One region of the Cytobacillus sp. ABV4_503 genome, then DNA from elsewhere that is predicted to be linked to it. Evidence: a T-box and tRNA genes for the amino acid it is inferred to sense, from the RefSeq annotation. Region 1 holds a T-box; the other holds one or more tRNA genes.
The links. The T-box of region 1 lies ahead of ileS (isoleucine--tRNA ligase). A T-box ahead of a tRNA ligase gene usually reads a tRNA of that ligase, here a tRNA-Ile.

Region 1 (15,527 bases):
TATGAAGGAAGCGGTTGATACACTGATCGTTATTCCTAATGACAGGCTATTGGAAATCGTGGATAAAAGCACTCCGATGCTTGAAGCATTCCGTGAAGCGGATAACGTTCTGCGCCAGGGTGTTCAGGGTATTTCCGACTTGATTGCTGTTCCGGGATTAATTAACCTCGACTTTGCAGATGTAAAGACAATCATGTCCAATAAAGGTTCTGCACTTATGGGTATTGGTGTCGCTGCAGGAGAAAACCGTGCAGCAGAAGCTGCGAAAAAGGCGATTTCATCACCTTTGCTTGAAACATCAATTGATGGTGCACAAGGCGTCTTAATGAATATCACTGGCGGCTCAAATCTAAGCCTGTATGAAGTACAGGAAGCAGCTGACATTGTTGCTTCTGCTTCAGATCAGGATGTGAATATGATCTTCGGTTCCGTTATTAATGAAAACCTTAAAGATGAGATTGTTGTAACGGTCATTGCGACTGGATTTAATGAAGAAGTGATCCAGCCTAAGCCATTAAGGCCAACTTTCGGACAGCCTAAATCTTCTCCAGGCATGGGAGCTCCTATGAAGCGTGAGCAAAAGAGAGAGGAAGCTCCGCAAGAACCTGTGAGAAGCAGCCAATCTCAACAGCCTGAAGAAACTTTGGATATCCCGACGTTCCTCCGCAACCGCAACCGCAGAAGATAATATTTGATGTAAAAAACCCTTGGAATCAACTCGATTCCAAGGGTTTTTTACAATTTTCATCAGGTTTTTACATAAATAAGCATGGCTCAAAGTTTGGGCCATGCTTATTTATATTTATACAGTCTGAGTTTCCTTTAATTGCATAGAAGGCCCAAAGAATTCGTAGCGGATATTTTCCTTCTGGAAGCCTGCCTCAAGCAATGCCTCGTACATTGCCTGCATAAAAGGAACTGGCCCGCACATATAAACCATACTATCTTTATTAGGCACTATCATGTTTATCCATTCTGAAGTAATATAACCATCCTTGCTGTAGATTTTTTCGACTTTATCTTCTTCTGTTGGACTTTCATAACAGAAATATGTCTTTACCAATGGATTCTTTTTTTCAATTTCCTGTACTTCCTCTGAAAATGCATGTACTTTCCCGTTGAGTGCAGAATGAACAAAAATTGTTTCATGCTTTACTCCTGTTGCATCAAGATGACACAGCATGCTGTGCATTGGTGTAATGCCTACCCCGCCGCTAAGCAGAACAACAGGACTATCCATTTTATCCAGAACGAATTCTCCTGCAGGAGCACTGATCTCTATACAGTCGCCTTCTTTCAGGTCATTGTGAAGATAGCTGGAAACCTTTCCGTCCGGCTTTTCAGAATTACCTTCTTCTTTCTTTACAGAAATTCGGTAATAAGATTTTTCCGGAGAGTCGGATAGGCTATATTGGCGGATATGTGTATATTCTTCTCCTGGAATTGTTAATTTCACACTAATGTACTGGCCCGGAAGGTAGCTGGAAATATTTCCTCCATCTTCAGGTGTAAAATAGAAGGAAGTAATTACATCACTTTCTTTCTCCTTTTTTGCAACAGTAAATGTTCTGAAGTCATCCCAGCCTCCTGGCTTCTCTGCGGCATCAACATAAAGGCTCCTTTCTAATCCGATGAATGCATCCGCAATCACACCATATGCTTTCATCCAGGCATCAATAATTTCTTCGGTAGCAGCTTCTTTTAGCACTTCCTTGATTGCAAGAATTAAATGTTCTCCAACAATCGGATAATGTTCAGGCTTAATGCCTAAAGATCGGTGCTTATGAGCAATTTGTGTGACAACCGGGAGAATAGCTTCCAGGTTATCGATATATTTTGCAGCAGCATATATTGAGTTTGCCAGAGCTTTTTGCTGACGGCCCTGTTTTTGATTAGCATGATTAAAGATGTTCAGCAGTTCAGGGTGATTTGTAAACATTAACTTATAAAAGGTTTTCGTTATATCTTCGCCATGTTTTTCAAGTACAGGTACAGTACTTTTAATAATTTCAATTGTTTTTGTGTCCAGCATAACAGCAAAACTCCTTCTTATTATTTTCACTGTCATTATAGTTGATATAGAGAACAAAAAATGTGATATAAATCACACCCAGCGAAAAAATGAAGGAGCAAAAAATAGAAATTTAATGACAAAATCCGTTGGGAATAGGGAAAATTTCTATCTTTTTGCATACAGAAAGCGACACACTTCCATTACTGAAATGCGCTATACTTTTTTCTAACAGAATCATAACACTTTTAATATACGAGAGAATTTAACCTTAAAGTCTATCTATCAAATGCTGAATTTGAAGAGGAAACCAAAAGAATAACTTTATCTTTGATAACAGTCTAGCTCCAGCGCCTGCCCCCTCAAGGTCACTTGTCGGCGGTGGGCAAGGCGGTTGCACTTTTCTACTAAAGGGGGAAGATAATTGACGGTCTATTTGGATATTATCTGGGCGTTAAATTTTATGTTTGACAGCCTTCTCCTTTATTTAACAGCCATAATACTAAAAAGAGAAATCAGGCTTTGGAGGATTTTTGCAGGCGGCTTAATAGGATCAATCATCATTTTATTAGTATTTACACCATTTAATGAATATTCAGGCCATCCGGTCACTAAATTATTATTCTCGGTTGCAATGGTATTGGCTGTTTTTGGCTTTAAGCGTTTGCGCTACTTTCTAAAAGGGCTCATGACTTTTTATTTTGCTACTTTTTTAGTTGGAGGCTCCTTAATAGGCATTCATTATTTTGTTAACTTTGATTTTCAGCTTTCTTCATCCGTCATGCTGGCCAGTGTTAAAGGCTTTGGTGATCCAATCAGCTGGCTGTTTGTTCTTCTTGGTTTTCCTCTTGCCTGGCATTTCTCAAAAAGAAACGTTGAAGGAATTGAGATGACAAAAATTCAGTATGACTCACTAATTAGGGTGCGTGTTGTCATCAATGAAACAGAATACCGTTTCAAAGGCCTGATTGACAGCGGCAACCAGTTATATGATCCCATATCGAAAATGCCGGTGATGTTTATATCCATTAAAGACAGGCTTGACGAGTTCCCGCCTGAAATTATTAAAATGGCAGGGCAGCCAGAAGATATCATCATGGGCAATGATTCAATTGGCGGAGATTGGGAGCATAAAATGAGGGTTATTCCATGTAAGGTTGTTGGACAAGAACACCAATTGATTATAGGATTTAAGCCTGACTGCATTTTCCTTGAAAAAGAGAATGAAATAATAGAAGCGGAGCGTGGATTAGTTTCCTTTTCCATGCAGCAGCTTTCTGCCGACGATGCGTTTCAGTGCATCGTTCACCCTAAGATGCTTACAGGTACAAGTACAATGAAGCCGGATGCAAAGGTAAGTTAATATACTATACTCTGCAAAAACATAATTTAGAAGGAGGACAAATCATGAAAAAGTTAAAACTTCGCTTATCCTACTATTGGTATAAATTATTGATTAAGCTGGGGATTAAAACAGATGAAGTATATTATATAGGCGGCAGCGAAGCACTACCTCCTCCACTCAGTAAGGAAGAAGAAGAAATGCTTCTGATTAAGCTTCCAAAAGGAGATAAAGCTGCAAGATCCATATTAATTGAAAGAAATCTGCGTCTTGTTGTATATATCGCCAGAAAGTTTGAAAATACTGGCATCAATATAGAGGACTTAATCAGCATTGGAACCATTGGGCTTATTAAAGCTGTAAATACGTTTAATCCAGAGAAAAAAATCAAGCTGGCTACATATGCATCCCGCTGTATCGAGAATGAAATACTAATGTATTTAAGAAGGAATAATAAAATCCGTTCTGAAGTTTCCTTTGATGAACCTTTAAATATCGATTGGGATGGCAATGAACTGCTTCTATCCGATGTGCTTGGCACTGAGGATGACATTATCACAAAAGATCTCGAAGCAAATGTTGATAAAAAGCTGCTGTTAAAGGCATTGCATCAGCTTTCAGATCGGGAAAAACAAATAATGGAACTTAGATTTGGCCTCGGATCGGGTGAAGAAAAAACTCAGAAGGACGTGGCAGATATGCTGGGTATTTCCCAGTCCTATATTTCGCGTCTGGAAAAACGAATAATAAAAAGACTAAAAAAAGAATTTAATAAGATGGTTTAGAATTTAAACAGGAATATTTTTTTTACAAAATTTTGCAAGGAGAAAACCTAGTGTTTATGATGCTTTGACCGATTCCCCATCCGGCAGTTGAATTTGCCGGTGCATATTTTTCCTTTCCAAGGAGATACTGTTTTTTGTACAGCAGCTCCTTTGAGGAGGGAAATGGATTGACTCGAAATAAAGTAGAAATTTGCGGTGTTGATACTTCAAAGCTTCCAGTTTTAAAAAACGAAGAAATGAGAGAGCTCTTCAAGCAAATGCATAAGGGGGATATTACCGCACGGGAAAAACTCGTCAACGGCAATTTGCGTCTCGTATTAAGTGTGATTCAGCGTTTTAATAATAGAGGCGAATTTGTTGATGACCTTTTCCAGGTCGGCTGTATCGGTCTAATGAAATCTATTGATAATTTTGATCTAAGTCAAAACGTTAAGTTTTCCACCTATGCAGTTCCGATGATCATTGGGGAAATACGCAGGTATCTGCGTGATAATAACCCGATCCGCGTATCGCGTTCATTAAGGGACATTGCTTATAAAGCTCTGCAAGTAAGAGAACGCTTAATGAGCAAAACATCAAGAGAGCCTACAGCGGAAGAAATAGCAAAAGAGCTGGATGTGCCTCATGAAGAAATCGTTTTTGCATTGGATGCGATTCAGGATCCTGTCTCCTTATTTGAACCGATTTATAATGATGGCGGGGATCCGATCTATGTGATGGATCAGCTGAGCGATGAACGGAACAAAGATATTCAATGGATTGAAGAGATAGCGCTAAAAGAGGGAATGAGAAGACTGAATGAACGGGAAAAACTGATTCTTAGAAAACGCTTCTTCCAGGGCAAAACTCAAATGGAAGTGGCCGAGGAAATCGGCATTTCCCAGGCTCAAGTCTCACGGCTTGAAAAAGCGGCAATCAAACAAATGAATAAAAATATTCAAAGCTAGCAGCCAATTTGGCTGCTTTTTATTTTTACAAACATTTTTCCTATAGGGGCAAACATATATTGAATAAGAACATAAATTGGGAGTGAAGTGTCGATGGTGAAAATATCTGAATTTCAAATGAAGGATGTTGTAAATGTAGCTGACGGCAAAAAGCTTGGAAATATTGGGGATATAGATATTAATATAAATACAGGGAAAATTGAAGCCGTCATAATCGGAGGAGCGGGGAAGGTGTTGGGTTTTTTTGGGAGAGATGCTGATATTGTCATACCGTGGAAAAACATTATAAAAATTGGTGAAGATGTCATACTGGTCCGCTATCAGGATGCGAGTGAGCCAAAATATATTGAGGAGGAAGCATAGGAGTTGTTAATGGTGTCATCACTGCCTGCCTTGTGGTAAACTATAGAAAAATATGATGGGGTTAATCTGATGGAACCATTTTCTTTAAAAACTGAAGAGTATTTTGTCATAAAAGAGTGGGCGGATCGTTTTCCTAATATTACGGCCGGTTTTACAACTAAAAATGGCGGATACAGCCGTAAAGAATACAAAACGCTTAATGTAGGATTGCATGTGAACGACAGCTATGAAGCAGTCAGCCGAAATCGGCAGCATGTGGCTGACTTGCTTGGATTTTCTCATGAAAAGTGGGTTGGTGCTGAACAAACTCATGAAATAAATATAAAAAAAGTTACCAGAAATGATAAAGGGAAAGGTGCACTAATTTACGAGGATTCTTTTTCTGGTACTGACGGGTTTTTCACTTATTCTAAAGATGTCATGCTGACCCTCTGTTATGCGGATTGTGTGCCGCTTTACTTTTTGCATGAAAAGACAGGAGCCATAGGTATGGCACATGCAGGCTGGAAAGGTACTGTCGGGGGGATTGGGAGGAAGATGGCTGAGCTATTTGCAAAAGAAGGAATGGACATAAGTGAGGTTCAGGCTGTAATTGGCCCTTCCATTTGCGGAAATTGTTATATAGTTGATGATCGTGTTATTTCAAAAGTGCAAAAAATACTAGAAGATGTCGATATAAAGCCATATAATCAAATTAGTGACAATCAATTCCAGCTTGATTTGAAGGAACTAAACCGGACAATTCTGATAAATGCAGGAATTCCTCATGAAAATATCATGATTACTGATTATTGCACAAGCTGTCATGAAAACTATTTTTTCTCTCACAGAAGAGATAGAGGAAGTACAGGCAGAATGATGAGCTTTATTGGCTGGAAGGAGGAAGACGGAAGCTAAATGAGAGTAGAAGAAAATTTAAAGCAAATTGAGTCAGCTATTCAGGAAGCGTGCATGAAGGCCAACCGTAAGCCCGAAGAAATTACCCTCATTGCTGTTACTAAGTACGTATCAGCGGAAAGGGCACAAGAAGCCCTTGAAGCAGGTATTGTTCATTTAGGTGAAAACAGAGATGAAGGACTCCTTGCCAAGTGGGATGTGTTAAAGGACAAGCCAACCTGGCATTTTATTGGTACGCTGCAAACGCGCAAAGTGAAAAATATAATTGATAAAGTGGATTATATCCATTCACTGGACAGGCTTTCCCTCGCGAAGGAAATCGACAAGCGGGCGAATCGAAAGATAAATTGTTTTGTTCAGGTTAATGTCTCAGGAGAAGAGTCGAAACAGGGGATAAATCCTGAAGAGGTAGCTGACTTTATTTCATGCCTGGCAGATTATAAAAATCTCAATATCATCGGCCTTATGACAATGGCACCTCTTTCATCAGACGAGGATTTGCTTCGTTCCTGTTTCCGTAAGCTTAAAGACATGCAAACAAAGGTAAAAGATCTGGGATTTGATTTTGCTCCTTGTACTGAGCTTTCAATGGGCATGTCCAATGATTTTTCCCTGGCAATTGAAGAAGGTGCCACAATGGTGAGGATTGGTACTGCTTTAGTAGGCCAAAAGAGTCAGGAGGTTTGATAAAATGAGTATAAAATCAAAATTTAAAACATTTTTCTTCCTGGATGATGAATATGACTATAAGGAAGAGGAAATCATCGAAGAAGAAAGAGAGCCGGTGAAGCAGGTGCAAAAGCAGCAGCCAGTTCAAAAACAGAACATCGTCAGCCTCCAAAGTGTGCAGAAATCTTCTAAAGTAGTTCTTGTTGAACCGCGTGTCTATGCAGAGGCACAGGATATTGCGGATCAGCTGAAAAACAGAAGAGCTGTTGTTGTCAATCTGCAGAGAATAGAAAAAGATCAGGCAAAGCGGATTGTTGACTTCCTAAGCGGAACCGTTTATGCCATTGGCGGAGATATTCAAAAGATTGGAACTGATATTTTTCTATGTACACCTGACAATGTTGAGGTATCAGGAAACATCTCTCAGCTGATGAAAGAACAAGAATTAGAAAATACGAGGTGGTAGCATTTAATGGAATTAGTATTTGGAATATTGTCATCTGCAATTTATTATTACTCGTGGGCACTGATTATTTATATTCTGCTGTCCTGGTTCCCTAATGCCAGGGAATCAGCATTTGGCCAGTTTCTTGCAAGGATTTGTGAACCGTACCTTGAGCCTTTCCGCAAAATCATTCCTCCGCTTGGAATGATTGATATTTCTCCAATTGTGGCTATCTTAGTTTTGCGATTTGCCACTGGAGGATTACAGCAGCTTTTTTATTGGATATCATAAGGTCTACAAACAGGGCTATCAAAATGGCCCTTTTTTATTTGCTTAAAATGGAGGTTTACTTAAAAATGACCATTTATCAGCACTTCCGACCGGAAGAAAAAGAATTTATTGACCAGGTTCTTAACTGGAAAGATCTTGTAGAAAATACATATGCACCAAAGCTTACTGATTTTCTTGATCCAAGGGAGCAGCAAATCCTTAAAAGCGTTATTGGACAGGATTCCGGAATCTTATTTTCTTTATTTGGGGGAACCCCAGATGCAGAGAGAAGGAGAGCCCTGATATTTCCGGATTACTATGAAAGCGATGAGAGCGATTTTCAAATTCGGCTGTTTGAACTGGTATATCCTATAAAGTTTGTCACCATAGAACACCCGCAAGTCCTGGGAAGTCTAATGTCTTTGGGGCTAAAAAGAGGGAAGTTCGGTGATATCCTTTTTGAAGATGACAGAATCCAGTTTTTTGCAGCACAGGAAATTGAAGATTACATCAGCCTGCAGCTGCAGTCGATTGGCAGGGCTTCCGTATCGCTGAAAAAACAGCCTTTTTCAGAGGCGATCCAATCAGCAGAAGTGTGGAAAGAAAGCTCCATCACCTCTTCATCCCTGAGATTGGACACAATCATCTCTGCCATCTACAACATCTCAAGACAAAAATCCCAGCTCTATATTCAACAGGGACTAGTCAAAGTCAATTGGACGCAAATAGAAAACCCCTCATTTGAATGCCAGCAAAGCGACATCATATCAGTCAGGGGACAGGGCCGTTCCAAAATCATAGAAATAGATGGAAAAACAAAAAAGGACAAATGGAGGATTATTGCTGGGAGGCAGAGATAACAATTTATTTTTTATAAAATTGAAGGAATTTGAAACAACCTGTCGAATAAATAATCAAAAGACTACGGAGTCTGCTATAATGAAAATGAACCAGCAGGCTCAAACCAATTACATAAGATCAACAGACCTGGGAGGTGGCACACATGCCATTAACACCGTTGGATATTCATAACAAGGAATTCAGCAAAGGATTCCGCGGGTATGATGAAGATGAAGTAAACGAATTCCTTGACCAGATCATCAAAGACTATGAAATCCTGATCAGGGAAAAAAAAGAACTTGAAGAAAAGCTTAATGATACGAACGAACGCATAGGCCACTTTACCACAATTGAAGAAACACTTAATAAATCGATTGTGGTTGCACAGGAAGCAGCAGAGGATGTAAAGCGCAATGCCCATAAAGAAGCGAAGCTAATCATTAAAGAAGCTGAAAAGAATGCTGACAGAATTGTGAACGAATCCCTATCCAAAGCGAGAAAAATCGCGCTGGATATTGAAGATTTAAAGAAACAGTCTAAAGTATTCCGGACACGTTTCAAAATGCTTGTTGAAGCACAGCTGGATATGCTGAACAACGATGATTGGGATCATTTAATGGAATATAAGCTGGATTCCACTGAACTTAAATCATTAAGAGAAGAAGAAGAATCACTGGCTTGACGAAAGCTGGAAATATCGCATATAATTTTAAAACAAAGTAAAATACGATGTTTATCAACAATGAGAGGGACAGTACAGACTTTTCAAAGCTTATGAACAGAATGGATACTCACTCTGTAAGCGAGCCGGGGATGGTGGAAGCCCGGGTATAAGCAAAAGCTGGAAAATCACCCTTGAGTTCCTTGCCGAACATACAACCATCAGTAGGCCAAGGCGGATCATTCACGTTAAGAATTCTTTGAGCGGATGAAATTTAATCATATTTCATCTACAAGGGTGGTACCGCGGGAGAATATAACCTTCTCGTCCCTTTTTGGGATGAGAAGGTTTTTTGTATTTTTCTGTGGTTTTTCTCAGCTCTCATTGGCTATCATGGTATTTAATGAGTTACAAACAGGAGGCAAAGGAATGGATTACAAAGATAGTTTATTAATGCCAATAACAGAATTCCCAATGCGCGGCAATCTTCCAAAGCGCGAACCTGAAATTCAGGCAAAATGGGAAGAAATGAATATTTATGAAAAGGTCCAGGAACGGACAAAAGGCCGTCCGATGTTTGTACTGCATGATGGTCCTCCATATGCAAATGGCGACATCCACATCGGCCATGCGCTGAACAAAATCCTAAAGGATTTCATCGTACGCTCTAAGTCAATGACTGGCTTTAATGCTCCATATGTTCCTGGCTGGGATACACATGGTCTCCCAATTGAGCAGGCTTTGACAAACAAAGGCGTAAAGCGTAAAGAAATGAGTGTTGCTGAGTTCCGCAAGCTTTGTGAAGAATACGCATATGAGCAGATTGACAGCCAGCGCAGCCAATTTAAGCGCTTAGGAGTCCGCGGTGATTGGGAGAACCCATACATCACTCTGAAGCCGGAGTACGAAGCTCAGCAAATTAAAGTATTTGGGGAGATGGCGAAAAAAGGCTATATCTATAAAGGGAAAAAGCCTGTTTATTGGTCTCCGTCATCTGAATCAGCTTTAGCAGAAGCAGAAATTGAATACAAAGATAAGCGTTCACCGTCCATCTATGTAGCATTTAAAGTAAAAGATGGCAAAAATGTATTGGATCAAGATACACATATTGTTATCTGGACTACTACTCCTTGGACCATTCCGGCAAACCTCGGAATTTCAGTTCATCCGGACCTTACCTATAGTGTAGTTGAGGCAAACGGCAAAAAGTTTATGGTTGCTGAAGATTTACTGGCTTCAGTGGCTAAAGAGTTTGAATGGGAAGACTATAAAGTTGTTCAATCAGTAAAAGGGACAGAGCTTGAGAATGTAGTTGCCGAACATCCCCTTTATGGCCGTGATTCCCTTGTCATGCTGGGTGAACATGTTACAACTGATGCTGGTACGGGATGTGTTCATACTGCTCCTGGCCATGGGGAAGACGATTTCCATGTTGGCATGAAGTACGGGTTGGACGTATTATGCCCGGTTGATGATAAAGGAAACATGACTAGTGAAGCACCTGGCTTTGAAGGTTTATTCTATGATGCAGCCAATAAGCCGATTACTGAAAAACTTGAGGAAGCTGGGGCTTTATTAAAACTTACTTTTATTACTCACTCTTATCCGCATGACTGGAGAACAAAAAAGCCAGTTATTTTCCGTGCTACTGCCCAATGGTTTGCATCCATTAAAGATTTCCGCAATGAACTTTTGGAAGCTGTTAAGGAAACTAATTGGTATCCTGCGTGGGGAGAGACAAGACTATTTAACATGGTCCGGGACCGCGGTGATTGGTGTATCTCCCGCCAGCGTGTATGGGGCGTGCCAATTCCTGTTTTTTATGCGGAAAATGGGGAAGAGATTATCACAGATGAAACCATTGAACATGTATCCAACCTTTTCCGTGAGGATGGTTCGAACATCTGGTTCGAGAGAGAAGCGAAAGAACTGCTGCCTGAAGGGTTCACACATCCGGGAAGCCCGAATGGCTTGTTTACAAAAGAAACGGATATCATGGACGTTTGGTTCGATTCCGGTTCTTCCCATCAGGCAGTTCTTTTAGAGCGCGACGACTTGCAGCGTCCTGCAGATTTATACCTTGAAGGCTCGGACCAATACCGAGGCTGGTTTAACTCTTCACTTTCAACTGCAGTAGCAGTGACAGGAAAAGCACCTTATAAAGGTGTGCTGAGCCACGGGTTCACACTTGATGGTGAAGGAAGAAAAATGAGTAAATCCATTGGAAACGTAGTGGTTCCGGCAAAAGTCATGAACCAGCTTGGTGCTGACATTCTGCGCTTATGGGTAGCTTCAGTAGATTATCAGGCTGATGTCCGTGTATCTGATGCTATTCTGAAGCAGGTTGCAGAAGTGTATAGAAAGATCCGCAATACGTTCAGGTTTTTGCTTGGAAATCTGGATGATTTTAACCCGGCAACAGACTCGGTTTCATTTGAAAGCCTGCGTGAAGTTGACCAGTTTATGCTGGTTAAGCTGAACAAACTGATCAAGAATGTTCGCGAGTCTTATGACCGCTATGAATTTGCCAGCATCTACCATGCTGTAAATAATTTCTGTACATTGGACCTTAGTGCATTCTATCTTGATTTTGCAAAAGATGTCCTATACATTGAAGCGAAAGATAATGCAGAACGCCGTGCTATCCAAACTGTTTTATATAAGAGCCTGATTGCTCTGACAAAACTGGTTGCACCTATACTTTCCCATACTTCAGATGAAGTTTGGAGCTTTATTCCGAATGTGAAGGAAGTAAGTGTACAATTGACGGATATGCCTGAATATCAAGAGCTTCCGAACGCAAAGCAGCTGGAAGAAAAGTGGACTGCATTCATGAAGCTTCGCAATGATGTTCTTAAAGCATTGGAAGAAGCACGTAATGAAAAGGTGATTGGCAAATCTCTGACTGCAAAAGTAACCCTTTATGTAAACGATCAAGCAAAAAGCCTTCTGGAGTCAATTCAGGAAAATCTTCAGCAGATCTTTATCGTTTCTGGATTTGAAGTAGCAGGCGGCCTGTCAGATGCTCCTGAAAATGCTGTGAAATTTGAAAACACTGCAATAGTTGTTTCTAAAGCAGAAGGGGAAACTTGCGATCGCTGCTGGACAGTTACTCCAGACGTCGGCCAGATAGAAGGCTATGACACTCTTTGCCCTCGCTGTGCTGAGGTTGTAAAAAATAATTATAGCCACTTGGCTTAAATACTGGCAGTCCCTCAAAAATTGGGGGACTGTTTTTTAATTGGACTTCTTCAAATCCTTTTTATAAAGGCTGTATTCGCAAGGTTTGTTGCTTTTGTATTATATTTACTGAGTTGATTGTAGCGGAAGGTGCGAGATCCTCGAAAATGCTGGCGCATTTCCTTCGTGCGGTGCTTATTCGAGGATGCTTATTCAAAGTCCTGCGGGAGTAGCGGGACAGGTGAGACCTCGCAGGCGCGCAGCGTCGAGGAGGCTCACCGCCGCCCCGCTGAAAGCGAGCAGCCTGGAGCGGAAATCAACGGACAACATTGATAAGCGAAAAACAACAATTTATACGAAAAGAGTCTTAATAAATAATTCCACCTTCACTAAATGTTGTGCCGTTTGCTAAAAGTTTATCCGTGTCTGAAATCCGTTCCGAGAAAATAATAAAGTAAACATCAGAGAACGGAGGAAAAAGCATGGATGCAAAAGCAGAAGGGCTATATACAGAACTCCGTAATACAAGACAGGAAATACTGGAAAGGCTAATGGAAGGCAATAGTTCCGCTTTGATAAAACCGATTTTATTGGAAGAGCTGCATGATATTGAACAAACACTCAGCAAAATTGAATCTGGAAGTTTTGGCAAATGTGAAATTTCAGGTGAACTGCTTCCGCAAGATTTGCTGCAGGTGATCCCTACTTTAAAAACAATGGAGGACTGCAGCAGGCTGGGGAAATTCTACAGAAAATCTATTTTCCACTGAGTTTAGGCGTGTGCTGTGTTTTTTATTCAGTTTGTGCTAAAATGCAAAGGTAATGATATGAGATATGGGGGTTGCCTTTGTGTTTTATTACATAATTGCATTGTTCGTGATTGCACTTGATCAGTTTACGAAGTGGCTGATTGTAAAGAACTTTGAATTAGGGGAAAGTGTTAAAGTTATTGAGGACTTTCTTTATATTACATCGCACCGCAACCGTGGCGCTGCCTGGGGCATCCTGCAGGGGCAAATGTGGTTTTTCTACGTAATAACCGTTATTGTCATAATTGGTATCATTTATTACATTCAAAAAGCTGCCAAAGGCAAATTGCTGCTTGGAGTCTCTTTGGGCCTGATGCTGGGCGGAGCGATTGGAAACTTTATTGACAGGGTATTTAGAAAAGAAGTGGTGGATTTCGTTAACACTTATATTTTTGGATATGACTTCCCCGTTTTCAATATTGCTGACTCGGCTCTGGTTATTGGTGTAGGGCTACTGATGATTCAGATGCTGCTTGAAGAGAGAGAAGCAAAGAAGAAGGAGAAATCTTATGGAGAAAATGGAACACATCATTCCTGAAGAACAGGCAGGAGAAAGAATAGATAAAGTGTTATCCACATTGAATGCGGATTGGTCAAGAACGCAGGTTCAGCAATGGATTAAAGACGGCAATGTTCTTGTAAACGGGCAGAAGCCGAAAACCAATTACAAATGTACGGCAAATGATAAAATTGAAATAACAATACCTGAACCTGAAGAACTGGATGTTGTGCCGGAAAAAATGGAGCTGGATATTTATTATGAAGATAAAGATGTCCTGGTGGTAAATAAACCAAAAGGAATGGTGGTCCATCCGGCAGCCGGGCATGGCACTGGCACTCTTGTAAATGGACTTATGGCGCATTGCACAGATCTTTCAGGAATAAATGGGGTCATGAGGCCAGGAATTGTTCACAGAATCGATAAGGATACATCGGGACTTCTTATGGTTGCAAAGAATGATATGGCACATGAAAGTCTTGTGAACCAGCTGATGAATAAAACCGTTACACGTAAGTACTGTGCCATTGTCCATGGAGTCATTCCCCACGATTATGGTACGATTGATGCCCCAATTGCCCGCGATCCCAAAGACCGTCAAAGCATGACCGTTGTTGACAATGGAAAACATGCGGTTACGCATTTTCAGGTCCTTGAGCGTTTCAGGGATTTTACACTGGTGGAATGCCAGCTTGAAACGGGAAGAACCCATCAAATCCGTGTTCATATGAAATACATTGGCTATCCTCTGGCAGGAGATCCTAAATACGGTCCAAGAAAGACTCTTGATCTTGGAGGACAAGCACTGCATGCAGGTGTTCTTGGATTTAATCATCCAAGAACAGGTGAGTACCTGGAATTTGAAGCACCTATGCCTGCTTATTTCGAAGAGCTATTAGGTAAACTGGCAAATAATCGTTGACAACTGTCCAACTGTGCTATATGATGACTATAGTTGAATAAGTCCTTTAAAACAGTCCCGTGAGGCTGGGAAGGAAACGGATTGAATAAGGAGCATTGTATCCTTATTCTGCAGCAATAAAATCGTTTACCCTCTCGCCAGATCGGTGAGAGGTTTTTTGTATATAACATTAACTGAAGAGAATCAGATAATAGAGGTGATCAGAATGCCGCAGCAAAAGGCAATAGTTTTGGATGACCAGGCAATCAGGAGAGCGCTGACAAGGATTGCTCATGAAATTATAGAGAAAAATAAAGGGATCGAAAATTGCATCCTGATTGGAATCCGTACCAGGGGGATATACCTTGCGAACCGCCTGGCGGAGCGGATCGAACAAATCGAAGGTGCCAAAATTGATGTAGGCGAACTTGATATTACTCTATATAGAGATGATCTTACGAAAAAGACTGAAAATCAGGAGCCGCTTGTCAAAGGCTCAGATGTTCCAAAAGATATAAATGAACAGAAAGTGATACTGGTCGATGATGTTCTTTATACAGGAAGAACAGTTAGAGCCGCCCTTGATGCGCTGATTGATATCGGACGGCCATCGCAGATTCAGCTGGCAGTCCTCGTGGACCGGGGCCATAGAGAGCTTCCGATAAGAGCTGATTATGTTGGAAAAAACATTCCAACCTCCAGTTCGGAAAAAATTGTTGTCGAGCTGAAGGAAGTGGATGAAAGCGATCAAGTTAGCATTTTTGAAAATTAAATAGCCCTTTTAAATACAGTCCAGAGAGGCTGGCAAAGGGGGACTCAGCAAAATCAGTCTATCTTTTGCTGTGCTCTTTTACCCTCTTTGCGACTCTGGCAAAGAGGGTTTTTTAATAAATTGAAGAGGAGAGATT
Region 2 (15,527 bases), 2.6 Mb from region 1:
TTAGGCCAAAGATGAAAATATTGTCATCTCCTGCTTTTTCTTTTATCTCAATATTGGCTCCATCCAGCGTACCCACTGTCAAAGCACCATTCATCATGAATTTCATATTGCCTGTGCCGGAAGCTTCCTTGCTTGCCGTTGAAATTTGCTCACTGATATCTGCAGCCGGGAAAATTTCCTCAGCGAGCGAAACACGGTAATTCTCCAGGAAGATAACCTTTAGAACTTCTTTTGTCTTCGGGTCATTGTTCACCTTTTCAGCAACGGTATTAATTAATTTAATGATCTTCTTTGCATAGTAATAGCCTGGCGAAGCTTTTGCCCCGAAAATAAATGTCCGCGGATGCATCCGAAAATTGGAATCTTCCTTCAGCCTATTATATAAATGCATAACATGAAGAATATTTAACAGCTGGCGCTTATAAGCATGCAGACGCTTAACCTGAATGTCAAAAATGGAAGAAGTATCAACAATTATACCCTGCTGCTCCTGGATACGCTTTGCCAATCTTTCCTTATTCAATTGCTTAACCTGATGCAGCTGATCAAGGAATACTCTATCATTCTTAAAATCTGCCAGTTCCTGAAGCTTTTCCGGTTCCCGAATCCACCCAGCCCCGATGCCCTCATTAATAAGATCCGACAAAAGCGGATTCGCTTTCAGCAGCCAGCTTCTATGCGTGATCCCATTAGTTTTATTATTAAATTTCTCAGGAAAAATCTCATAAAACTGATTCATTTCCCTCTTCTTTAAGATTTCTGTATGAAGTGCGGCAACACCATTTACGCTCGAGCTGCCGACAAGGGCAAGGTGTGCCATCTTAACCTGGTCATGTGCGATGATCGCCATATCCTCAATCCGCTTCCAATCACCCGGGAATCTGTCCCAAAGTTCGCGGCAAAAGCGCTCATTGATTTCATTCACTATCATATAAATCCGCGGCAGCAAAGGCTGGAAAATTCGGACAGGCCATTTCTCCAATGCCTCTGAAAGAGTTGTATGATTCGTATAGGCAATCGTCCTGACCGTAATGTCCCAGGCTTCCTCCCATCCCATTCCCTCTTCATCCAGCAGGATTCTCATAAGTTCAGGAATGGCAAGAACCGGATGTGTATCATTAATATGAATGCTCACATATTCGTGGAAATCTCTTAAACTATTATGCTGCTTTCGATAGGAACGCACAATGGAACGGATACTGGCCGAGACAAGAAAGTATTGCTGCTTCAGCCTCAGAATCTTTCCCTCATCATGGGTATCATCAGGATATAGAAATTCCGAAACAGATTCGGTTTCCCGTTTATATTTTAAAATATCATGATTTATAGGATAAGGAGACGGTTCAGCATTCCAGAGTCTTAGAGTGTTAATCGTATCTGTTTTATAGCCAGCGACAGGCATATCGTAAGGAACAGCTGAAATTGTTTCAGCATTCACATGCCGGAACACAAGCCTGCCATTGTCCTCTTTCATTTCGACTTTTCCCCAAAAAGGAACTTCAATTGCCAGGTCTGCTTTTCTTACTTCCCAGACATGGCCGTTCCGCAGCCACTGCTCCGGAAGCTCCACCTGATAGCCATCCACAATTTTCTGCTCAAATAGGCCATGCTTATAGCGAATACCACATCCATGGCCTGGAAGATTTAAGGATGCCAGTGAATCCATAAAGCAAGCTGCCAGACGTCCCAGTCCGCCGTTTCCAAGCCCTGCATCTGCCTCGATTTCTTCAAGACGGTTCAATTCAATTCCCAGATCAGCCAGACCTTCCTTGACAACCTGCTCAATTCCCAGGTTTATCAGATTATGATGAAGCAGGCGCCCCAATAAAAACTCAATGGATAAGTAATATACCTGCTTTTCACGGTCGATGCGGTAGCGTTCATTAGTATTAATCCACTCTGTGCTCACATGTTCTCTGATCATATTTCCAAGTGTGAAGTAATGATCTCTTTCTGTGCTTTCACCAAAGCTTTTACCGCATGTCATCTCCAATTTCTTCAAGAATTCCTCCTTGAACTCATCGCGATCAGAAAACATGGCTTTCACTCCTTGAAACAAGGCCTGCATATAGCTGATTGTATTTGAAAGCAGATTGCGCCCAGCTGTTATCCATTCCCATTGCATTTTTCATAATTTGCTCCCATATTTTGCTGTTACCGTAAAAGCCTATTGCTCTTCTAATAGTATAGAGCATATCATGGGCATTAAAATGGCTGAAGGAAAAGCCGTTGCCTTCTCCTGTGACTTCATTGTAAGAATGAACAGTATCATTTAATCCGCCTGTTTCCCTGACGATGGGAATGGATCCATATCTCATTGCAATCATCTGCCCTAAGCCGCATGGCTCAAATTGTGAAGGCATTAAGAATAAATCGGATCCTGCATAGAACTCATGTGCAAGCCCTTCATCAAATCCAATATATGCTTTGCACTTATCGGGGTAGCCCGCTTCCATCTCCCTGAAAAATTGCTCAAACTCAGGGTCCCCAGTCCCCAAAACAAGGACTTGAATATCATCCTGCATAAGCTCATGGAACACACATTTAACCAGGTCCAGGCCCTTTTGTTTTGTCAGCCTCGTAACCATGGCTATCAGAGGAACCTCTTCCTTAACCGGCAGGCTGAATTTTTTCTGAAGATCCATCTTATTTTCTTTTTTAATCTGAAGTTTTTCAACGGCATAGTTCTCTTTTATAAATGGATCCTTCTCAGGATTATAAAATTCATCATCAATCCCATTTAAGATTCCTTCCAGATCATAAGCTCTGCGCTTCAGCAAATCATGCAGCTTCTCTCCGTAATATTTCGTCTGAATTTCATCTTTATAGGTAGGGCTGACTGTTGTAATTTTATCAGCAGCGACAAGTCCGCCCTTCATAAAATTGATGTTTCCGAAGAATTCAAGCTTATCTGGATGAAAATGGCTATAGTCAAGCCCTAATAGATCCCCTAAAGCACTCCCCGGCATGATTCCCTGAAACTGAAGATTATGAATGGTGAAGACTGTCCGAATGAACTCATACCCTTTTTTCGCACGATACTCAACCCTCAGCAGAAAAGGAATCATTCCAGTATGCCAATCGTGGCTGTGAATGACATCCGGATAGTAATCAATATGCTGAAGAGCATCCAGCACGGCCCGGTTAAAATAGGCAAACCTCTCTCCATCATCATAATAACCGTATAATTTTTCACGGTTGAAGTAGTATTCATTATCAACAAAATAGAATAGGATTCCCTGATGCTCAAGTTCTTCAATTCCGCAATACTGGTTTCTCCAGCCTACCTGAACTGTAAACTCGCACCTTTTAGTCATTTTCTTTTTTAAATTATCTGATATGGAACCATACTTAGGAAGGATAACCCGTACGTCAGTCCCCTGCTTTGCAAGTTCTTTCGGGAGAGAACCAGCTACGTCAGCAAGTCCTCCGGATTTAACAAATGGAACACATTCAGAAACAGCAAACAATACTTTCACGAGTTCATCAGCGCTCCTTGTACGGTGCCTTTGCGAATAACCATAGGCATTTCACGTCTTCCCTCAATCATGGCACCGGATTCTACCTTAACATCTTTATCTAAAATAACGGAGTCTAAAACACAGTTTTCTCCAATTTGGGTTTTTTGCATAATTATGCAGTTTTTCACGACTGAACCCTTGCCAATTTTTACCCCTCGGGATATAATGCTGTTCTCAACCGTCCCTTCAATCATGCATCCATTCGCAATCATCGAATTCTTTGCACTCGCACCTTTCATATAACGGGTTGGCGGTTCATCTTTTACTTTTGTAAAAATCGGCTGACTTCGCAGAAAAATATTTTTCCAAGCCTCCGGTTCCAATAGACCCATGCTGGCAGCAAAGTAATTTTCAATGGAATCAATCATGACGGCCAAACCGGCATATTCATAATTGCATATCGTGTAAGAATGATGGATGTCTGTAACGACATCACTCATGCATGTGTATCCAGTCTCGTTTCTATTTTCTATTAAGCTAATGAGCAGCGAAGTTTTTACAAGGTACATTTCAAGGGAGCGCCCATCCTGCCGAACAACTGTAATATCACACCCCGTCATAATATGTCTATCAAGAACAGGCCTGAAGTCCATATTAAAAACGGTAAAACAGTTTGAGATCAATGCATACTCCTGCTTACTTCGATAAAAATAATCCAAATTAGCTGCAAAGTGATTGAAAGATCCAATTCCTTTACTTGGACTATCCAGCAAAGGAGATGGGAAAAAGAATAGCCCATCCCTTTTTCTGTTAAGATCCCAATTTTTCCCGGAACCAAGATGATCCATTAAAGAGCGATATTGATACTTCGGAAATATGGCAACACTTTCAATATCCGAGTTGACCATATTGGAGAGAACAAAATCGATTAGCCTATAGCGGCCTGCAAACGGAACAGCTGCGAGCGACCTGTGTACTGTCAATTCCTCTAACTCTTCATGGTAGGTTGTTGCGTCTATCACACCAAGCATTCTCTTCTTCATGACATTCCCTCCCGTTTTATTGGCCAGGCGCCGTTTTGGCATCCAGGCTGTGAATTAAGAACAAATTCCCTGTATCATTTCCTGTGTTATCAGAATAATTTCATCTTCTTCTTCGGAAGCACTAATAACAACGCCATCAGGTATGTTCATTCCGCTTGGCACTATAGCCTTTTCTATATAGACATTTTCACCAATTACAGCATCAGGCATGATGACCGATTCACGGATCACAGTATTCTTTCCAACCAGAACCCCTTGAAATAGCACTGACTTTTCAACTTCCCCTTCAATTGTACAGCCTTCATTTATCAAAGACTCTGCAACCTCTGCTTGAGTTGAAATAAACTGTGGAGGATGATTCGGATTCACCGAATAGATCCGCCAATCATGATCGAAAAGATTCAGCTCGCATTCATCATCCAATAAATCCATATTTGCTTCCCACAGGCTCTTGACTGTACCGACATCCTTCCAGTAGCCATTGAATGGGTAAGCGAACAGCTTTTTATTTTCATCAAGCATCAGTGGGATAATATCCTTTCCAAAGTCATGACTTGATTCCGGATTGCGGTCATCCATTTCCAGATATTCCTTTAAAACAGACCAATTAAAAATATATATTCCCATGGAGGCCAGATTATTTTTTGGATATGCTGGTTTTTCCTCAAATTCTGCAACCCGCATCTCGTCATCGGTGTTCATGATTCCGAACCTGCTTGCCTCCGGCCAAGGCACTTCAATTACAGAAATAGTGGCATCCGCGCCTTTTTCAATATGATAATTCAGCATCAGCTCATAATTCATTTTATAAATATGATCACCAGATAAAATCAGGACATATTCAGGATCATACTGCTTTAAATAATTGAGGTTCTGATAAATGGCACTCGCTGTTCCCGTATACCACTTCACTTCCGATGATTCACTGTAAGGGGGCAGTACGGTCACACCTCCGTTCTTTCTATCAAGATCCCATGCGCTGCCTATGCCAATATACGAATTCAGAACCAGCGGCTGGTATTGGGTAAGAACACCGACTGTATCAATTCCGGAATTGGTGCAATTGCTCAATGTAAAATCAATAATCCGGTATTTCCCTCCAAAGGGAACTGCAGGTTTCGCAAGACTTTTTGTCAGAGAACTAAGCCTGCTCCCTTTCCCTCCTGCTAATAACATTGCGACGCACTTTTTCTTTCCCATTTCCCTTCCTCTCCTTCCGATGTTTTACAGGGCGTAAGATTGAAATGCCAAATGGCGGAATAGACATTTCCAAACTGAACGGCTTGCCATGAAACTCTAATTGCTCTGTCTTAAGGACCCTCTTGTTAGTGCAATTTGATCCTCCAAAGCTATCACTGTCACTGTTGAGTATTTCCCGATAGGAACCCGCCTTTGGAACTCCAATACGATAATTAAGGTAGAAAGCAGGTGTGAAATTGCAGACAATCACAAGAAAATCATCCACTTTAGAGCCTTTCCTGATAAAAGAAAAGATGGATTGGTCTGCATTATGACAATCAATCCATTCAAAACCATCCTGAAGATGATCAAGCTCAAAAAGAGCCTTTGAACGTTTATAAACCTTTATTAAATCTTTCACATAATCATTTGCTTTTTTATGCATCTCGTAATCAAGCAGATGCCAATCAAGCTGTTCTTTGTCTTTCCATTCCGAAAACTGCCCAAGTTCACTTCCCATGAAAAGAAGCTTCTTACCGGGGTGGGCAATCATATATCCAAGCAGGAGCCTGAATTGAGCAAATTTTTGCCAGTAATCTCCCGGCATTTTATCAAGCAGCGATTTTTTTCCATGAACAACTTCATCATGTGAAAAAGGCAGTATGAAGTTTTCTGTAAAAGCATACAAAAGCGAAAATGTCATCTTTCCATGAACACCAGATCGCCTCTCAGGCGCTGTTTCCATATATGTAAGAACGTCATTCATCCAGCCCATATTCCACTTGTAATGAAAACCCAGCCCTCCATAATGGACTGGTGCAGTCACTTGCGGCCAGTCTGTTGAATCCTCTGCCATCATGAGAAAGGAAGAGTCATATTGAGAAACAACTTTATTTAAGTTCTGCAGAAAACTGGTGCCGAATGGATTTTCTGTCTTCCCATCCCGGTTAGGCCAATAGATAATATTAGCGACCGCATCAACCCGGAAGCCATCAATATGATATTTCTCCATCCAAAAAACAGCGTTGGAAATAAGAAAGCTTTGAACTTCATTTTTGCCGAGATCAAAATTGGCTGTGCCCCATACTCTGTTCTCTCTGTCGCCCTCAGTTTCATACTCATACAAATACGAACCATCAAACTGATAAAGACCATGGGCATCTTTGCAGAAGTGCCCCGGCACCCAGTCCAGAATGACACCAACACCATGCTGGTGGCACTGATCAACAAAATACATAAAATCATGCGGGCTGCCATAACGGCTTGTAACAGAGTAATAGCCTGTTCCCTGATAGCCCCAGGAAGCGTCGAGCGGATGCTCAATTAGAGGAAGCAATTCTATATGCGTAAACCCATGTTCGACCACATAAGGAATTAGCTCATCTGCAAGCTCCCTGTATGTATACAGACTTCCAGATTCTTTTTGCTTCCATGAACCCATATGGACTTCATAAATGACTGCAGGCTCCGTATAAATAGACTTCATTTCTTTTTTTTGGATCCATTTGCTGTCATTCCACTGATACCCGTCCAGCGAATATACTTTAGATGCTGTATTGGGCCTTACTTCTGAAAAAAAGCTATAAGGATCAGCCTTTAATAAAACATCTCCTTTCTTTGTTTCAATTTCATACTTATACAAGGCACCTTCCATGTTTCCATCCAGCTGAATAAACCAGACACCTTCATTATTCACTCTATGTAAGGTATAGCCTTCTCCATTCCAATCATTAAAATCACCGACTAATCTGATAACTTCAGCATTCGGTGCCCAAACACAAAAGCGGGTAAACACATCTCCGCCATTGGAAACAACATGTGCACCAAATAACTGGTGACTTTCATAATATGTCCCTTCATGGAACAAATGCAGCTGATAATCGGTTGGAAACAAAGTATCCACTACCATCCTTCTCCCCACCCAGTCTCGTTTCTTTTGACTTTCCTGTTATATTCGCGGAACATGAGAAAAATCCTTGTAAAAGTTTTTTTAATTTTATGACAACAATGTCTAAAACCCGCTATAATCCGATAACATTCTGCCCAATTTAACAGACTTCGACATAATCTCCGGTAAACTCAGACAAAATAAGACAAAGTATGCAAGCAAAAAATGAAAGGAGAATAATATTTTGAGTAATAAAGAAGAGGAATTATTATTGAATGAGGCATCAAAAAATGAAGTAAGAGTTCCGTTATTTGAAGCACCGGATGGAAAGATTATGGCCACTGGTGATATGTTTAGAGGCCCCTATACGGGGATATCTTCCGAGATCGATTTGAATAATCCAGGCAATAAATTAAGCAAGGAAGAAGAGAAGTTTGATTAAAAAACAGAGATGTAACTAACTGAAGGTATGCTGGAACAGAACAGAAAAGACAGAAAAAAAGCTGCCAACAAATTGTTGACAGCTTTTTTGTATGACCCCTACGGGATTCGAACCCGTGTTACCGCCGTGAAAGGGCGGTGTCTTAACCGCTTGACCAAGGGGCCAATATGGCGGAGAAGGAGGGATTTGAACCCTCGCGCCGGTTACCCGACCTACACCCTTAGCAGGGGCGCCTCTTCAGCCACTTGAGTACTTCCCCATATATGGCTCCGCAGGTAGGATTCGAACCTACGACCGTTCGGTTAACAGCCGAATGCTCTACCACTGAGCTACTGCGGAACAATAATATAAAATGGTGGGCCTAAATGGACTCGAACCATCGACCTCACGCTTATCAGGCGTGCGCTCTAACCAGCTGAGCTATAGGCCCATTTTGGAGCGGGTGAAGGGAATCGAACCCTCATCATCAGCTTGGAAGGCTGAGGTTTTACCACTAAACTACACCCGCGTTAAGATTAAAGATGGTGGCTCAGGACGGAATCGAACCGCCGACACAAGGATTTTCAGTCCTTTGCTCTACCGACTGAGCTACTGAGCCGTATATTGTTTATTTTATAAAAATGGCGGTCCGGACGGGACTCGAACCCGCGACCTCCTGCGTGACAGGCAGGCATTCTAACCAACTGAACTACCGGACCAGATTGCGGGGGCAGGATTTGAACCTGCGACCTTCGGGTTATGAGCCCGACGAGCTACCGGACTGCTCCACCCCGCGATAGTATTATTAAAAATATGGAGGAGGAAAGGGGATTCGAACCCCTGCGCGGTTTGACCCGCCTGTCGGTTTTCAAGACCGATCCCTTCAGCCGGACTTGGGTATTCCTCCGTATAAATGAAAGTGGTGGACCTTGTAGGACTCGAACCTACGACCGGACGGTTATGAGCCGTCTGCTCTAACCAGCTGAGCTAAAGGTCCAGCATTGTTTAATTAAATGGTAGCGGCGGAGGGGATCGAACCCCCGACCTCACGGGTATGAACCGTACGCTCTAGCCAGCTGAGCTACACCGCCGAAATGTTAAAATAATAATGGTGGAGCCTAGCGGGATCGAACCGCTGACCTCCTGCGTGCAAAGCAGGCGCTCTCCCAGCTGAGCTAAGGCCCCAATAATAAATGGTCGGGAAGACAGGATTCGAACCTGCGACCCCTTGGTCCCAAACCAAGTGCTCTACCAAGCTGAGCTACTCCCCGTTAATAATGGCGCGCCCGAGAGGAGTCGAACCCCTAACCTTTTGATCCGTAGTCAAACGCTCTATCCAATTGAGCTACGGGCGCATTATTAAATTCTTCTGGTGCCGAGGACCGGAATCGAACCGGTACGGTAGTCACCTACCGCAGGATTTTAAGTCCTGTGCGTCTGCCAGTTCCGCCACCCCGGCAAAAAATGGAGCGGAAGACGGGATTCGAACCCGCGACCCCCACCTTGGCAAGGTGATGTTCTACCACTGAACTACTTCCGCTTAAAGAATGGTGCGGGTGAAGGGAGTCGAACCCCCACGCCTTGCGGCGCCAGATCCTAAGTCTGGTGCGTCTGCCAATTCCGCCACACCCGCAATATTAAATTAAAATGGTGAGCCATGAAGGACTCGAACCTTCGACCCTCTGATTAAAAGTCAGATGCTCTACCGACTGAGCTAATGGCTCATATTTTATGAGACTTCCTAAAGCCTGAAATGTGCAGTCAGATGTTCCAAAGCTAAACGCTTTGTCACAGATTGCTATTCGGGTGAAGTAATTCACTGGTGCTGCAATCTGCTCTACCGACTGAGCTAATGGCTCGCTAAAGTGGTGCCGGCGAGAGGACTTGAACCCCCAACCTACTGATTACAAGTCAGTTGCTCTACCAATTGAGCTACACCGGCAGCTTGTATAATTAAATTGATGGTGGAGGATGACGGGATCGAACCGCCGACCCTCTGCTTGTAAGGCAGATGCTCTCCCAGCTGAGCTAATCCTCCATTATTAACGCCCGGCAGCGTCCTACTCTCACAAGGGGACAGCCCCTAACTACCATCGGCGCTGAGAAGCTTAACTTCCGTGTTCGGTATGGGAACGGGTGTGACCTTCTCGCTATCGCCACCAGACTATTTTTCAAAGACAAGTTTTATTATACCGTCTTTTTAGGATTTTTCAAGAGGAAATTTCATATTTTTCATTCCCTCAAAACTAGATAATGCATGAAGAAGTTTTCCGAGTATTCACCAATGACTTGTCTAGCTTCGGCTCCTAACTTCTCGGCCGTTTCGATCCGTCCCTCCAAATCCCAAAACCAGGATTTGAATGGCCGGCTCTCCAACGTCTCTCGAAGTTGAACAGTCGCCTCCGCTTTTCGTTTTGGTTAAGTCCTCGATCGATTAGTATCAGTCAGCTCCACATGTCGCCACGCTTCCACCTCTGACCTATCAACCTGATCATCTTTCAGGGATCTTACTAGCTTGACGCTATGGGAAATCTCATCTCGAGGGGGGCTTCATGCTTAGATGCTTTCAGCACTTATCCCTTCCGCACATAGCTACCCAGCGATGCCTTTGGCAAGACAACTGGTACACCAGCGGTGCGTCCATCCCGGTCCTCTCGTACTAAGGACAGCTCCTCTCAAATTTCCTGCGCCCACGACGGATAGGGACCGAACTGTCTCACGACGTTCTGAACCCAGCTCGCGTACCGCTTTAATGGGCGAACAGCCCAACCCTTGGGACCGACTACAGCCCCAGGATGCGATGAGCCGACATCGAGGTGCCAAACCTCCCCGTCGATGTGGACTCTTGGGGGAGATAAGCCTGTTATCCCCGGGGTAGCTTTTATCCGTTGAGCGATGGCCCTTCCATGCGGAACCACCGGATCACTAAGCCCGACTTTCGTCCCTGCTCGACTTGTAGGTCTCGCAGTCAAGCTCCCTTGTGCCTTTACACTCTGCGAATGATTTCCAACCATTCTGAGGGAACCTTTGGGCGCCTCCGTTACTTTTTAGGAGGCGACCGCCCCAGTCAAACTGCCCACCTGACACTGTCTCCCGCCCCGATCAGGGGCGCGGGTTAGAATTTCAATACAGCCAGGGTAGTATCCCACCGACGCCTCCACCGAAGCTGGCGCTCCGGCTTCTCAGGCTCCTACCTATCCTGTACAAGCTGTACCAAAATTCAATATCAGGCTACAGTAAAGCTCCACGGGGTCTTTCCGTCCTGTCGCGGGTAACCTGCATCTTCACAGGTACTATAATTTCACCGAGTCTCTCGTTGAGACAGTGCCCAGATCGTTACGCCTTTCGTGCGGGTCGGAACTTACCCGACAAGGAATTTCGCTACCTTAGGACCGTTATAGTTACGGCCGCCGTTTACTGGGGCTTCGATTCAAAGCTTCGCTTGCGCTAACCTCTCCTCTTAACCTTCCAGCACCGGGCAGGCGTCAGCCCCTATACTTCGCCTTGCGGCTTCGCAGAGACCTGTGTTTTTGCTAAACAGTCGCCTGGGCCTATTCACTGCGGCTCATCAGGGCTATGCACCCTAATGAGCACCCCTTCTCCCGAAGTTACGGGGTCATTTTGCCGAGTTCCTTAACGAGAGTTCTCTCGCTCACCTTAGGATTCTCTCCTCGCCTACCTGTGTCGGTTTGCGGTACGGGCACCTTTTCCCTCGCTAGAGGCTTTTCTTGGCAGTGTGGAATCAGGAACTTCGGTACTAAATTTCCCTCGCCGTCACAGCTCAGCCTGTGTGGTAACGGGATTTGCCTCGTTACCGGCCTAACTGCTTGGACGCGCTAATCCAGCAGCGCGCTTACCCTATCCTCCTGCGTCCCCCCATTGCTCAAACGGTAAAGAGGTGGTACAGGAATATCAACCTGTTGTCCATCGCCTACGCTTTTCAGCCTCGGCTTAGGTCCCGACTAACCCTGAGCGGACGAGCCTTCCTCAGGAAACCTTAGGCATTCGGTGGATGGGATTCTCACCCATCTTTCGCTACTCATACCGGCATTCTCACTTCTAAGCGCTCCACCAGTCCTTGCGGTCTGGCTTCAACGCCCTTAGAACGCTCTCCTACCACTGACATCGAAAGATGTCAATCCACAGCTTCGGTGATACGTTTAGCCCCGGTACATTTTCGGCGCGGAGTCACTCGACCAGTGAGCTATTACGCACTCTTTAAATGGTGGCTGCTTCTAAGCCAACATCCTGGTTGTCTAAGCAACTCCACATCCTTTTCCACTTAACGTATACTTTGGGACCTTAGCTGGTGGTCTGGGCTGTTTCCCTCTTGACTACGGATCTTATCACTCGCAGTCTGACTCCCATGGATAAGTCTTTGGCATTCGGAGTTTGTCTGAATTCGGTAACCCGATGGGGGCCCCTAGTCCAAACAGTGCTCTACCTCCAAGACTCTTACTACATGAGGCTAGCCCTAAAGCTATTTCGGAGAGAACCAGCTATCTCCAAGTTCGATTGGAATTTCTCCGCTACCCACACCTCATCCCCGCACTTTTCAACGTGCGTGGGTTCGGGCCTCCATCCAGTGTTACCTGGACTTCACCCTGGACATGGGTAGATCACCTGGTTTCGGGTCTACGACCACATACTCATTCGCCCTATTCAGACTCGCTTTCGCTGCGGCTCCGTCTCTTCAACTTAACCTCGCATGTAATCGTAACTCGCCGGTTCATTCTACAAAAGGCACGCTATCACCCATTAACGGGCTCTAACTACTTGTAGGCACACGGTTTCAGGATCTCTTTCACTCCCCTTCCGGGGTGCTTTTCACCTTTCCCTCACGGTACTGGTTCACTATCGGTCACTAGGGAGTATTTAGCCTTGGGAGATGGTCCTCCCTGCTTCCGACGGGATTTCTCGTGTCCCGCCGTACTCAGGATCCACTCTGGAGGGAACGAAGTTTCAACTACAGGGCTTTTACCTTCTCTGGCCGGCCTTTCCAGACCTGTTCATTTACCTCGTTCCTTTGTAACTCCGTGTAGAGTGTCCTACAACCCCAGGAGGCAAGCCTCCTGGTTTGGGCTAATCCCGTTTCGCTCGCCGCTACTCAGGGAATCGCGTTTGCTTTCTCTTCCTCCGGGTACTTAGATGTTTCAGTTCCCCGGGTCTGCCTTCAATACCCTATGTATTCAGGTAAAGATCCTATCCCATTACGGATAGGGGGTTTCCCCATTCGGAAATCTCCGGATCAAAGCTTACTTACAGCTCCCCGAAGCATATCGGTGTTAGTACCGTCCTTCATCGGCTCCTAGTGCCAAGGCATTCACCGTGCGCCCTTTCTAACTTAACCGTATTTGACGTGTTCATCGAAGATGAACAAGATCAAAGGTTTTTAACTCTATTTAACATAGAGAGAATTGACTAAAATGGCGATTACTCGGTTATTGCTTCTTCATTAACATTATCTAGTTTTCAAAGAACGACTCTTTCATTGAGAGATTGAACTCTCAAAACTGAACGAACAAAACACGTCACGTTTCATGTAAATATCCTTAGAAAGGAGGTGATCCAGCCGCACCTTCCGATACGGCTACCTTGTTACGACTTCACCCCAATCATCTGTCCCACCTTAGGCGGCTGGCTCCAAAAGGTTACCCCACCGACTTCGGGTGTTACAAACTCTCGTGGTGTGACGGGCGGTGTGTACAAGGCCCGGGAACGTATTCACCGCGGCATGCTGATCCGCGATTACTAGCGATTCCGGCTTCATGCAGGCGAGTTGCAGCCTGCAATCCGAACTGAGAATGGTTTTATGGGATTCGCTTAACCTCGCGGTCTCGCAGCCCTTTGTACCATCCATTGTAGCACGTGTGTAGCCCAGGTCATAAGGGGCATGATGATTTGACGTCATCCCCACCTTCCTCCGGTTTGTCACCGGCAGTCACCTTAGAGTGCCCAACTGAATGCTGGCAACTAAGATCAAGGGTTGCGCTCGTTGCGGGACTTAACCCAACATCTCACGACACGAGCTGACGACAACCATGCACCACCTGTCATCCTGTCCCCCGAAGGGGAACGCCCTATCTCTAGGGTTGTCAGGAGATGTCAAGACCTGGTAAGGTTCTTCGCGTTGCTTCGAATTAAACCACATGCTCCACCGCTTGTGCGGGCCCCCGTCAATTCCTTTGAGTTTCAGCCTTGCGGCCGTACTCCCCAGGCGGAGTGCTTAATGCGTTTGCTGCAGCACTAAAGGGCGGAAACCCTCTAACACTTAGCACTCATCGTTTACGGCGTGGACTACCAGGGTATCTAATCCTGTTTGCTCCCCACGCTTTCGCGCCTCAGCGTCAGTTACAGACCAAAGAGTCGCCTTCGCCACTGGTGTTCCTCCACATCTCTACGCATTTCACCGCTACACGTGGAATTCCACTCTTCTCTTCTGCACTCAAGTTCCCCAGTTTCCAATGACCCTCCCCGGTTGAGCCGGGGGCTTTCACATCAGACTTAAGGAACCGCCTGCGCGCGCTTTACGCCCAATAATTCCGGACAACGCTTGCCACCTACGTATTACCGCGGCTGCTGGCACGTAGTTAGCCGTGGCTTTCTGGTTAGGTACCGTCAAGGTACCGGCAGTTACTCCGGTACTTGTTCTTCCCTAACAACAGAGTTTTACGATCCGAAAACCTTCATCACTCACGCGGCGTTGCTCCGTCAGACTTTCGTCCATTGCGGAAGATTCCCTACTGCTGCCTCCCGTAGGAGTCTGGGCCGTGTCTCAGTCCCAGTGTGGCCGATCACCCTCTCAGGTCGGCTACGCATCGTCGCCTTGGTGAGCCGTTACCTCACCAACTAGCTAATGCGCCGCGGGCCCATCTGTAAGTGATAGCCGAAACCATCTTTCAGCTTTCCCTCATGTGAGGGAAAGAATCATCCGGTATTAGCCCCGGTTTCCCGGAGTTATCCCAGTCTTACAGGCAGGTTGCCCACGTGTTACTCACCCGTCCGCCGCTGACTTCAGGGAGCAAGCTCCCATCTGTCCGCTCGACTTGCATGTATTAGGCACGCCGCCAGCGTTCGTCCTGAGCCAGGATCAAACTCTCCATATAAGAGTTGATTAAGCTCATAAGTTGTCTTTTCAAAAAAGACTAAAGAATTAACGTTGACGTTTTTGTTCGTTCAGTTTTCAAAGATCAATTTCTTTTTGTTATATTTTACCTTATCGCTCAGAAGCGACTTTATCAATATAACATGTTATCCCTTAGCAAGTCAACATTTTTTTAAAATCTTTTTTCTTTGTTTAACATGCCTTGTTGAGGACAAGAATTAATATACCATGACTTATTAAATGTTTGCAATATAATTTTTAAAAATGTTTATCTTTATATTTTCAGTGCATATTATTATAAATCTCTTCTCTATTAAATTGTTGTTTTGAAATCAATTTAAAGACGGTACCTTTACGAAAACTTTATTCATTGTAGCCAGATCTCATAAAATGTGCATTTTCTTAACATCAAATTTATACGCATTTCACC

Region 2: it encodes a tRNA-Ile, which carries the amino acid that the T-box ahead of ileS (isoleucine--tRNA ligase) is inferred to sense. The anticodon was not compared.

What each region holds. Positions count from the first base shown of each region.
Region 1 covers NZ_JBSWTH010000001.1:1,439,794-1,455,320, forward strand. Annotated here, with positions in the region: gene ftsZ (cell division protein FtsZ) at 1-688, shown strand, start outside; gene hmpA (NO-inducible flavohemoprotein) at 803-2,032, opposite strand; gene spoIIGA (sigma-E processing peptidase SpoIIGA) at 2,436-3,374, shown strand; gene sigE (RNA polymerase sporulation sigma factor SigE) at 3,419-4,138, shown strand; gene sigG (RNA polymerase sporulation sigma factor SigG) at 4,306-5,085, shown strand; gene ACXAD1_RS07390 (YlmC/YmxH family sporulation protein) at 5,179-5,448, shown strand; gene pgeF (peptidoglycan editing factor PgeF) at 5,518-6,345, shown strand; gene ACXAD1_RS07400 (YggS family pyridoxal phosphate-dependent enzyme) at 6,346-7,032, shown strand; gene ACXAD1_RS07405 (cell division protein SepF) at 7,037-7,480, shown strand; gene ACXAD1_RS07410 (YggT family protein) at 7,487-7,750, shown strand; gene ACXAD1_RS07415 (YlmH family RNA-binding protein) at 7,816-8,589, shown strand; gene ACXAD1_RS07420 (DivIVA domain-containing protein) at 8,733-9,251, shown strand; T-box leader at 9,303-9,565, shown strand; gene ileS (isoleucine--tRNA ligase) at 9,660-12,431, shown strand; gene ACXAD1_RS07430 (hypothetical protein) at 12,893-13,180, shown strand; gene lspA (signal peptidase II) at 13,260-13,757, shown strand; gene ACXAD1_RS07440 (RluA family pseudouridine synthase) at 13,729-14,640, shown strand; gene pyrR (bifunctional pyr operon transcriptional regulator/uracil phosphoribosyltransferase PyrR) at 14,846-15,391, shown strand.
Region 2 covers NZ_JBSWTH010000001.1:4,025,935-4,041,461, forward strand. Annotated here, with positions in the region: gene ACXAD1_RS20195 (glycogen/starch/alpha-glucan phosphorylase) at 1-2,038, opposite strand, end outside; gene glgA (glycogen synthase GlgA) at 2,028-3,479, opposite strand; gene ACXAD1_RS20205 (GlgC family sugar phosphate nucleotidyltransferase) at 3,476-4,504, opposite strand; gene ACXAD1_RS20210 (glucose-1-phosphate adenylyltransferase) at 4,559-5,704, opposite strand; gene glgB (1,4-alpha-glucan branching enzyme) at 5,646-7,592, opposite strand; gene ACXAD1_RS20220 (hypothetical protein) at 7,816-8,013, shown strand; tRNA gene ACXAD1_RS20225 (tRNA-Glu) at 8,106-8,177, opposite strand; tRNA gene ACXAD1_RS20230 (tRNA-Ser) at 8,182-8,272, opposite strand; tRNA gene ACXAD1_RS20235 (tRNA-Asn) at 8,278-8,352, opposite strand; tRNA gene ACXAD1_RS20240 (tRNA-Ile) at 8,367-8,443, opposite strand; tRNA gene ACXAD1_RS20245 (tRNA-Gly) at 8,448-8,521, opposite strand; tRNA gene ACXAD1_RS20250 (tRNA-Phe) at 8,536-8,611, opposite strand; tRNA gene ACXAD1_RS20255 (tRNA-Asp) at 8,635-8,711, opposite strand; tRNA gene ACXAD1_RS20260 (tRNA-Met) at 8,715-8,788, opposite strand; tRNA gene ACXAD1_RS20265 (tRNA-Ser) at 8,807-8,899, opposite strand; tRNA gene ACXAD1_RS20270 (tRNA-Ile) at 8,913-8,989, opposite strand; tRNA gene ACXAD1_RS20275 (tRNA-Met) at 9,007-9,083, opposite strand; tRNA gene ACXAD1_RS20280 (tRNA-Ala) at 9,102-9,177, opposite strand; tRNA gene ACXAD1_RS20285 (tRNA-Pro) at 9,187-9,263, opposite strand; tRNA gene ACXAD1_RS20290 (tRNA-Arg) at 9,271-9,347, opposite strand; tRNA gene ACXAD1_RS20295 (tRNA-Leu) at 9,363-9,451, opposite strand; tRNA gene ACXAD1_RS20300 (tRNA-Gly) at 9,458-9,532, opposite strand; tRNA gene ACXAD1_RS20305 (tRNA-Leu) at 9,541-9,625, opposite strand; tRNA gene ACXAD1_RS20310 (tRNA-Lys) at 9,641-9,716, opposite strand; tRNA gene ACXAD1_RS20315 (tRNA-Thr) at 9,859-9,934, opposite strand; tRNA gene ACXAD1_RS20320 (tRNA-Val) at 9,955-10,030, opposite strand; rRNA gene rrf (5S ribosomal RNA) at 10,040-10,156, opposite strand; rRNA gene ACXAD1_RS20330 (23S ribosomal RNA) at 10,407-13,342, opposite strand; rRNA gene ACXAD1_RS20335 (16S ribosomal RNA) at 13,549-15,098, opposite strand.